2 regions of the Actinoplanes sp. NPDC024001 genome follow, and region 1 is predicted to be linked to the other one. Evidence: riboswitches for the same ligand, from Rfam matches in the RefSeq annotation. Region 1 holds a riboswitch; the other holds the start of a gene.

Region 1 (4,613 bases):
ACGCCGGGCGGATGCGCGCGCTACGCCTCGAGATGCTCGCGGACAGCCCTCTCGCCTTCCTGGAGACTCTGGCTCAGGCGGCGGCCCGGCCCCACGAGAGCTACCGGCAACGCATCCGGCAGTCGGCCACCGGGCCGGACACGGCGCAGTTCATCGCCGACCCGGGCGGGCCGCTGATCGGTCACGCCGGCGGCACCGTCCTGCCCGACGAGCCGGCCTGCACGGTCGTCTTCGCGGTGTACCTGACACCGGCGTACCGGGGTGGCAAGGTGCTGGCCCAGCTGGTCGACGCGGTCGCCGACTGGTCGGCCGCGGCCGGGCGGCACGAGCTGATGCTGGAGGTGGTGGTCGGCAACGACCGGGCCGTCCGGGCATACGAGAAGCTCGGCTTCGCCGACACCGGCGTCCGGCTGCCGCACCCGACCGTGCCGGCGCTCGCCGAGCTGCAGATGAGACGGCGGATCTGATGCGCCACCGCACCCGCTCCGTGCTGACCGCGATCAACGGGACCACCGGCGCGGGGCTGCTGCTCGCACTGCTGAGCGGGGCGCGGGTGCGGCGCGGCCGGGACGGCATCCTGATCGCCGAGGGTTACCGGCTGCGGGTGCCGCCGAACTCGTGCTTCACGGTCGGGTCGGTGATCCTCACCCGGCGCACCGCGGAGTGGCTGCTGGCCGAGGAGCGGGCCGCCCTGCTGGCCCACGAGAGCCGCCACGCCAATCAGTACGCCGTGCTGGGCCCGCTCTTCTGGCCCGCGTACTGGCTCGCCTGCGGCTGGTCGATCTCGCTGACCAGGTCTTACGGCGTGCGCAACTTCTTCGAGCGGCACGCCGGCCTGAAGGACGGCGGCTATCCCGAGGATCTGCCGCTGAGGCCATGGATTGCCCGCCTGAAGCGGCGGTAGGAATTTGGTCGGGAGGACGGACGCACAGTGCCTCCGCATGGGTCAGCACTGGGTCGTTGGGTCCCTCGGAGATTGTCGCCAAGCTCAGGTGAGGGGCCTCGTACGGCGTCGCGTCCTCCCGCGTCATGCATCTTGCCCACCCGGAGATCGGTGTGCAAGTCCTCCGAGGAGGGAATCTTCGACAACCGGCTGAGAGCCGGTTACGCAGAGCTATCCCAGCAGGCCGGCCTCACGGGCGCCGCGCAGCGACGGCTTGATCGTGCGAGTCGGTCCAACCTGGCCGGCGACCGCGTCGATCGTCTTCAGACCCTCGCCGGTGTTGTAGACGACCGTCTCCTTCGACGGGTCCAGCTTGCCGCTGGCGACCAGCTTCTTCAGCACGGCCACCGTGGTGCCGCCGGCGGTCTCGGCGAAGATGCCGGTGGTCTCGGCGAGCAGCCGGATGCCCTCGCGGATCTCGTCGTCGTCGGCGTAGTCCATCCAGCCGCCGGTCCGCTTGACGGCCTCGATCGCGTACGGCCCGGCGGCGGGGTCGCCGATGTTGAGCGACTTGGCGATGCCGGTCGGCTTCACCGGGGTGATCACGTCGGTGTCGTTGTGCAGCGCGGTGGCGATCGGGTTGCAGCCGGCCGACTGCGCCCCGAAGACGGTCCAGCCGCCCTCGGGAGCCTCGACCAGTCCGATCTCGACCAGCTCGGAGAACGCCTTGTCCACCTTGGTGAGCAGCTCACCGGAGGCCATCGGGATGACCACCTGGGCCGGGATGCGCCAGCCCAGCTGCTCGGCCACCTCGTAGCCCAGGGTCTTGGAGCCCTCGGCGTAGAACGGCCGGACGTTCACGTTGACGAACGCGGTGTCCTCGAACTCGTCGGTCTCGACCAGCTCGCTGCAGAGCCGGTTCACGTCGTCGTAGGAGCCCTGGATGGCGACCAGGTCACCGCCGTAGACCGCGGTGGTGATGATCTTGCCCGGCTCGAGGTCGGCCGGGATGAAGACGATGCTCGGCACCCCGGCCCGGGCGGCGTGCGCGGCCACCGAGTTGGCCAGGTTGCCGGTGGAGGCGCAGGAGAACCGCTTGAAACCCAGCTCCTTCGCCGCGGTCAGGGCCACCGAGACGACCCGGTCCTTGAACGAGTGGGTGGGGTTGGCCGAGTCGTCCTTGACCCAGAGCGGGGCCCGCAGGCCGATCCGCTCGGCCAGGGCCGGGGCGCTGACCAGCGGGGTCAGACCGGGGTCGAGGGTCACCCGGGCGGCCGGGTCCTGCCCGGCGGGGAGCAGCGCCGCGTAACGCCAGATGTTCTGCGGGCCCGCCTCGATGTCGGCCCGGGTCACCCGCGCGAGCGCCGCCTCGTCGTAGGCGACCTCGAGCGGGCCGAAACACTCGTAACAGGCGTGCTGGGCGGCGAGCGGGTACTCCGCGCCGCAGGCACGGCAGATGAGGCCGCGGGCGGGCGAGGTGGTGGTAGCAGCGGGTGCGTTGACGGTAGACGTCATCGAGGCCTTCCCTCTCATCTTTCCCCGCCGGCGACCTGCCGAACGGGGACGGAATTAGCACCTGCCACGCGCGGCCTCGCCATCGAGACATGCGTGGTGGTTGCCGGGGCGTCAACGGGCCGTATCCCTCAGCCCCTCTGGATGAGGTATTCAGTTGTTTCCCACACCTTACGTCGAGATGCCGTCGGCGCAATCCGGGATTCCCGAGGTGTGAGCGACCTCCCTCACATCGCGCCTCAGAGGTCGGCGAGGCAGGCCAGCTGGGTGGCGACCGGACGGTAGCCGAGCCGGGTGTTGACCGCCAGCATCGGGACGTTCGACTCGTCGTTGCTGGTGAAGGCCGTTCGCACGCCGTTCGCCGCGGCCCGGTGCAGCGCCTCGGCCTTCACCGCGCGGGCCAGGCCGCGGCCACGCCAGGGGGGCACGGTGGCGGTCATGTCCGACCACACCCGGTCACCGTCGCGGACCAGCAGTGAGAACGAGACGATCTCCGAGCCGGCCAGCGCGGCGGTGCTCGCGTCCCGGTCCATGCCCGGGTTGTCCCAGATCTCGTAACGCCACGTCGGATAGGGCGACGGCTGCCCGGGGACGTCGCCGGGTTCGTCGGTCGCGGCGGCCATGTCGGCCGCGTAGAGCGCCTGCTCGTCGAGATCGCGCATCGGGACCAGCCGGATCCCGTCCGGCGCCGGTGACGGCGCGCTGAACGCCGCCAGGTCGAGGGCGGAGTAGCGCAGCTCGCGGGTCGGCGCGAACCCGAACCGGCGGGCGAACTCCACGGCCTCCACGGTCGTGGTGGCGGCCGTCCGCCGCACGCCGAGGGAGCGCAGATGGCCGGCGGCCGCGGCGAACAGCCCGGCGCCGAGCCCCTGACGCCGGGCCGACGGGTGCACGTGGAGCAGCGAGATCTGGCCGAGGCCGGAGCGCGGGTTCCGGTAGGCCGCGACCCACCCGGCCACCTCACCGTCGCGCTCGGCCACGAAACCGGCCCAGTCCTCCCCCGGTGGCGGTGAGGTGATCAGGCGGCGGGTGGCGTGCTCACCGCGTACCAGATAGGGATAGACCGACGTGCGCAGCGCAACCACCGGGGCCGCGTCGGCGGGAACCGCCGGCCGGATCGTCATGAAGTGACATCTTTGCGGGTGAAGCGGTAGAAGGCCAGCGACCACAGGACAGCGGCATAGATCACCGCCGAGATCGCGCCCTTGGCCAGCTCCTCGGACTGCACCGGCGTGGAGAGCAGACCGCGCCAAGCCTCGGTGTAGTAGGTCGGCAGCACGGCACGCAGGTCCCCGAGCGCCTCGATCTGGTTCAAGATGCTGGAGAGGATCCAGAGCATCACCGCCCCGCCCACCGCGCCCAGCGCCGCATCGGTCATGACCGAGAGCAGGAATGCCAGGCCGGCCACGACCAACAGCGTGACCGAGAGGTACGCGAGGATGCCGAGCAGTCGCAGCACACCCTCGGCCGGCGGGATCTCGGCGGCGATCGTGCTGCCCAGCGGCCCCCAGCCGTAGCGGAGAGTGCCGATCAGCAGACCGGTGCCGGCCAGGGTGAGCATCGCCAGCAGCGAGTACCCGGCCGCGACGATCAGCTTGACGCCGAGCAGCCGGGCGCGCGGCACCGGAATCGCCAGCAGATAGCGCAGGCTGCCCCAGCTCGCCTCGCTCGCCACGGTGTCGCCGAAGAACAGCGCGACCACCACGACCAGCAGGAAACCCGCCGAGACGGCCAGGCAGAACAGGGTGAAGTTGAGCCCGCTGGAGGTGGCCAGGTCGGCGATGCTGCTGAACGCGCCGCCGCCGTCGCCGTCCTCGTCCGGGTCGCTCTCGCCGCCGCCGAACTCGAAGGCGACCAGGATGATCAGCGGCAGCAGCACCATGAATCCCAGGGCGAGCTGGGTGCGCCGCCGGGACGCCTGGCGGCGGACCTCGGCCCAGAGTGGCAGGGTGTGCGAGGCCCGGTAGCCGGTCGCCGCTTCGAGGGTGCTCATCGGTCCCCACTTCCCCGCGAGTTGTCGCCGACCAGCGACAGGAACGCGTCCTCGAGCCGCCTGCGCGGCACCAGCCGGTCCACCCCGATTCCGGCCTCGACCAGCGAGGCGACCAGCTCGGAGCGGGCCGTGCCGTTCATGTCGACGATCAGCCCGGTGGCGCCTTCCGGCTGGACCGAGCGCACGCCGAGGTCCTCCAGGACCCGGGTGGCGGCCGGCACGTCG
Region 2 (4,613 bases), on a different contig from region 1:
TGACCGAGACGGGCAGTTCCTGCCCGCCGACCGGCAGCGGTTCGGCGAGGGCGGCCAGGATGCTGTTGCCCACGCGCAGGCCGATCCCGGCCGGGCCGGGCAGCGCGACGATGAACTCGTCACCGCCCAGCCGCGCGACCAGCGCGCCGGCCGGGACCACGGCATCCAGACGTACGGCCAGCGCGCGCAGCACGTCGTCGCCGGTGGTGTGACCGGACCCGTCGTTGATCGACTTGAAGCGGTCGACGTCGAGGTAGATGACGCTGACCGGTTCGTGGCTGCGGGTGAGCAGCCGGGCCAGGTCGTGCTCGAACGCCTTGCGCGACAGCAGCCCGGTGAGCGAGTCGTGGCGCACCTGGTAGCTGAGCTCGGCCTCGTGGTCGCGGACCGCGGTGACGTCGAGGCAGTGCACGACGACCATCCGCAGCCGGTTCTGCCGGTCGAACAGGCCGGTGCTGTGCACCTGCACCCAGATCAGCGAGTCGTCGTCGACGCGCCGGAACTGGCGGGTCACGGTCGTCGGCTCGCCCTGGCGCACGAGCGTCTCGAACAGCTGGGCCCCGGCCGTGTCCACCGGGCGGATCGGCAGGTCGATGACGCAGAAACCCTCCGGCAGCTCGGCCGGCAGGCGCAGCCACTCGCGGTAGGCGGCGTTGGTGCGCACGAAGACACCCTCGGGACTGATCATCGCCATCGGGACGGGTGTCTCGTCGAAGGCGACGCTGAGCTGCGCCTGGCTCTCGTCGAGGTTCTCCTGGGCGCGCTGCTCCTCGGCCTCGGTGAGGCTCCAGGAGACCAGCTGGAAGCCGGCCGCGAACAGCACCGCGGCGCCGTGCAGCAGCGCCCAGACCAGCGGGTGGGCGAACGCGGTGTCGTGGTCGTAGGTGTGGTCGCTGACCAGGGTGCCGAAGACGCCGTGGTGCAGGGTGGTGGCGACCAGGAACGCCCCGAACGGCGCCCAGTCGCGGTAGAGGGCGAGCGCGGCGACCGCGATGAAGAAGGTGAAGTGTGCCTCGGTCAGGCCGTGGCAGAGCGCCACGAAACCGCCGCAGGCCACCGTGAAACCCAGGGCGACGGCGACCGAGCGCAGCCGCCGCGACCGCAGCAGCGCGGCCGCGGCCAGGCTCGGCAGCAGCAGGCCGTCGGTGAGCAGCAGCGCGCCGACGGCGTGGTCGCCCTGGAACGCCCCGAAGACGGTGAGCAGGACCATGGCGACGGCGAGCAGCACCGTCAGCAGGCGATGCCGGCCCGCCCAGTCCTCGTCGCGCAGCCCACGGCCGGCCGGAAGCCGGTCGCGCAGCCACGTTGTCCAGGTCCCCACGAAGGCAGAATCGGCGGGCGGCCCGGCCGCGACAGTTCCGGTGGGTAGCGGGTCAGGTGCGAAGTACCTCGGCGAGGCCGGTGACGAAGCGGTCCACGTCCTCGGCGGTGCTGCCGAGGCCGAAACTGGCGCGCAGCAGACCGGTCGCCGCGGTGCCGCACGCGCCGGTGGTGGCGGCGCCGGTGAGCCGCCGGACCAGCGGGTGCGCGCAGAACTGGCCGGCGCGCACGCCGATGCCGTGCTCGCGGCTCAGCCGCTGGGCGACCTCGGCCGGATCGTGGCCGCGCAGGTGCAGCGAGACGATCCCGACCCGGGGCTGGTCCGGGCCGAAGACGCTGACCTCGGTCGCCTCCGGCACCGCGGTCAGGCCGTCGCGGAGCCGGCCGAGCAGGTGCTGCTCGTGCTCGTGCAGGGCGGCGCGGTCGGCGGTGATCAGGGCCGAGCAGACCGCGGCGAGGGCGACGGCGCCGAGCAGGTTGGGGGTGCCGCCCTCGTGCCGGGCCGGCCCGGTGGCCCAGCTCAGCTCGCCGGGACGGTCACCCACGGCGACGCTGGCGCCGCCGCCGGCGAGGTACGGCGCGGCCGCGTCGAGCCAGTCGGTGCGCCCGGCCAGGACTCCGGCGCCGAACGGGGCGTACAGCTTGTGGCCGGAGAACGCCAGGTAGTCGGCGCCGAGTTCGGTCAGGTCGACCGGCCGGTGCGGGGCGAGCTGGGCGGCGTCGACCACCACCCGTACGCCGTGCGCGTGGGCGACGTCGGCCAGGCGGCGCACCGGCCAGAGCTCGCCGGTCACGTTGCTCGCGCCGGTCACGGTGAACACGGCCGGGCCGGTGAGCCGCCGCAGCGCCTCGTCGAGGGCGGCGACCGCGGTGTTCGGCGAGCCGGGAGCGGGCAGGCGCAGCGGGTTCGGCCAGGGCAGCAGGTTGGCGTGGTGCTCGCCGTCGAACTGGACCGTGGTGGTGCCCGGCGGCAGGGCCCGGGCCAGCAGGTTCAGGGCGTCGGTGGTGTTCCGGGTGAAGATCACCGAGTGGTCCGGCCCGGCGCCCACGAACTCGGCCACCACGTCACGGGCCAGCTCGTACGCGATGGTGGAGGCCTGCGACCGTACCCCGGTGCCGCGATGGACGCTGCCGTAGCGCGGCAGCAGCTCGGCCACCGCATCGGCCGCGGCCCGCACGCAGGGCGCCGACGCCGCGTAGTCGAGGTGCGCGAAGCGCACGACCTCGCCGCCGGGCAGGGTGAGCTTGTCGTCGCCGATGATGTCGAGAGATGGCATGACCGCGCCTCCACGGGTTCGCCGTTTGCCGGTGTCGGTCGACACCGGCCCGGTCCTCACCCGGGGCACCCCGTCGCGAACGGAAGGGTTGCCGGCCAGCGAGCCGGGGCTTGGCGCTGGCACTCATGACCTGCCGAGGAACTTAGCAGATCTAAGGTTGCCGCATGGAGGATCTGGTCCCGGCCGCGGCGAAGCTGATCGGCATCCGTTCCACCGCCGACCGGCCGGAGGAGCTGCACCGTGCCCTGGAGCTGGTGCTCGGCCTGGTCGGGCCGGGTTTCCCGGTGCGCCGGTTCACCTCGCGCGGCAAGCCCAGCGCCCTGGTCGGGGCCGACGATCCGCGGATCGTCCTCAATGCTCACCTGGACGTGGTGCCCGGCACGCCGGAGCAGTTCGCCGCCTACCGGGACGGCGACCGGCTCTACGGCCGCGGCGCGCACGACATGAAGTGCGCCGCCCTGGTGCTGGCCACGGTGTTCCGCCAGATGGCGCCGCGGCTGCCGTACCCGATCGCGCTGCAGCTGGTCACCGACGAGGAGGTGGGTGGCTTCGACGGGACCGGGCACCAGGTGGCGCAGGGCGTCCGGGCCGGGTTCGTGGTCATCGGGGAGCAGAGCAACCTGCGGATCGTCACCGAGTCCAAGGGCATCCTGCGGGTGCGGCTCACCGCGACCGGGCGGACCGCGCACGCCGCGTACCCGTGGCTCGGGGAGAACGCGCTGCTGGCGGTGACCCAGGCGATCGGCCGGCTGCTGGAGCGCTACCCGGTGCCGGCGAGCGAGCAGTGGGTCACCACGGTGAACCTGGCCCGGATCGAGACCGGCAACCAGGCGGTGAACATCGTGCCCGCCGACGCGAGCGCCTGGCTGGACGTGCGGTTCCCGCCGTCGGGGCACGACCTGGTCGCCGAGCTGCGCGAGATCGCCGGGCCGGGGGTCCGGCTGCACGTCGACGCGACGGGCGCGCCGCACCACGCCGACCCGACGAGCACGGAGGTGCGGGCGCTGCGGCGGGCCGCCCAGTCGGTGGGCTACGACGGTGCGCTGCTGCGCAAGCACGGCGCGGCGGACGGGCGGTTCTACTCGGCGCACGGCATCGACGCGGTGATCTTCGGGCCGGGCGGGGACGGCCAGCACGGGCCGGCCGAGTACGTGGATCTGCGGACGTTACGGCCGTACCACGACGCGCTCTGCTCGTTCCTGCGCGCTGTCGTGTAGCAGTGCCTCGACGCGGGCGGTGATGGCCCGCAGGTGGGGGCGGCGGTCGGCGTCGACCAGGGCGTTCAGTGAGCAGGGGCCGTGACGCTCCAGCATCTCGGCGTACCGCTGCTCGGTGTCGACCCGCTCGCCGCGCGGGCCGACGGTCTGGTCGGCGTAGGTCAGCGCGTCCGACATCAGGCCACGCTCGTCCGGGAAGGCGGCCAGCTCCTCGGCCAGGCCGCGGGCGGCGGCCACGAACCGGGCGCCGGAGTGGTGGGCGACCAGGCCGGCGACGCGGGCCGGCCAGCCGCCGCCGGTCAGGTGCAGGGCGCCGTCGAGCGGGTGGAAGCCGGTGTGGGCGATGCTCGCCGCGTAACCGATGTCGTGCAGCCAGGCGGCCGCGACCAGCACGTCCGGGTCGAGGCCGAGCCGCACGGCGAGCTCGCCGGCACGGTCGGCGACGCCGGCGGTGTGCCGCCACCGGTCGCCGCTGTCGCCCAGCAGGGTCTCGGCGAGGTGGCGTGCGGCGTCGGCCCGGGTGGCCAGCAGGGCGGTCATTGCCGAAGGCTAGCGCCGCCTCGGTGAACAGCGGCCGAACTCGTGATGTCGGGCGGCTGAATCAGCTGCCGCGGACCCGTTGCCGGGGCACGCCGGCCGCGCTGAGCTGCTCGGCGAGCCGCCCGTTCGGGTTGTCGACGAAGACCGCGACCTGGTGGTCGTCGCCCAGGTCCAGGGCGGCCACCACCGAGCCGAGGTTGATCGGGTCGAGTTCGGCCACGTCGGCCAGGTCCACGATCAGCCGCAGCGGGCGGATGCG

What was found. A riboswitch is a leader RNA that binds a small molecule or an ion and turns the genes downstream of it on or off. The one in region 1 is predicted to bind S-adenosylmethionine.
Region 2: another riboswitch for S-adenosylmethionine. It lies ahead of AB0F81_RS45870 (aminotransferase class V-fold PLP-dependent enzyme); the one in region 1 lies ahead of thrC (threonine synthase).

The regions. Positions count from the first base shown of each region.
Region 1 is NZ_JBEZZB010000021.1:53,733-58,345, forward strand. Features, by position in the region: gene AB0F81_RS11090 (GNAT family N-acetyltransferase) at 1-467, shown strand, start outside; gene AB0F81_RS11095 (hypothetical protein) at 467-904, shown strand; gene thrC (threonine synthase) at 1,115-2,398, opposite strand; SAM riboswitch class I at 2,410-2,546, opposite strand; gene AB0F81_RS11105 (GNAT family N-acetyltransferase) at 2,635-3,519, opposite strand; gene AB0F81_RS11110 (ABC transporter permease subunit) at 3,516-4,388, opposite strand; gene AB0F81_RS11115 (alpha/beta fold hydrolase) at 4,385-4,613, opposite strand, start outside.
Region 2 is NZ_JBEZZB010000215.1:9,791-14,403, forward strand. Features, by position in the region: gene AB0F81_RS45865 (EAL domain-containing protein) at 1-1,321, opposite strand, end outside; gene AB0F81_RS45870 (aminotransferase class V-fold PLP-dependent enzyme) at 1,374-2,597, opposite strand; SAM riboswitch class IV at 2,614-2,728, opposite strand; gene AB0F81_RS45875 (M20/M25/M40 family metallo-hydrolase) at 2,762-3,814, shown strand; gene AB0F81_RS45880 (HD domain-containing protein) at 3,764-4,354, opposite strand; gene AB0F81_RS45885 (hypothetical protein) at 4,416-4,613, opposite strand, start outside.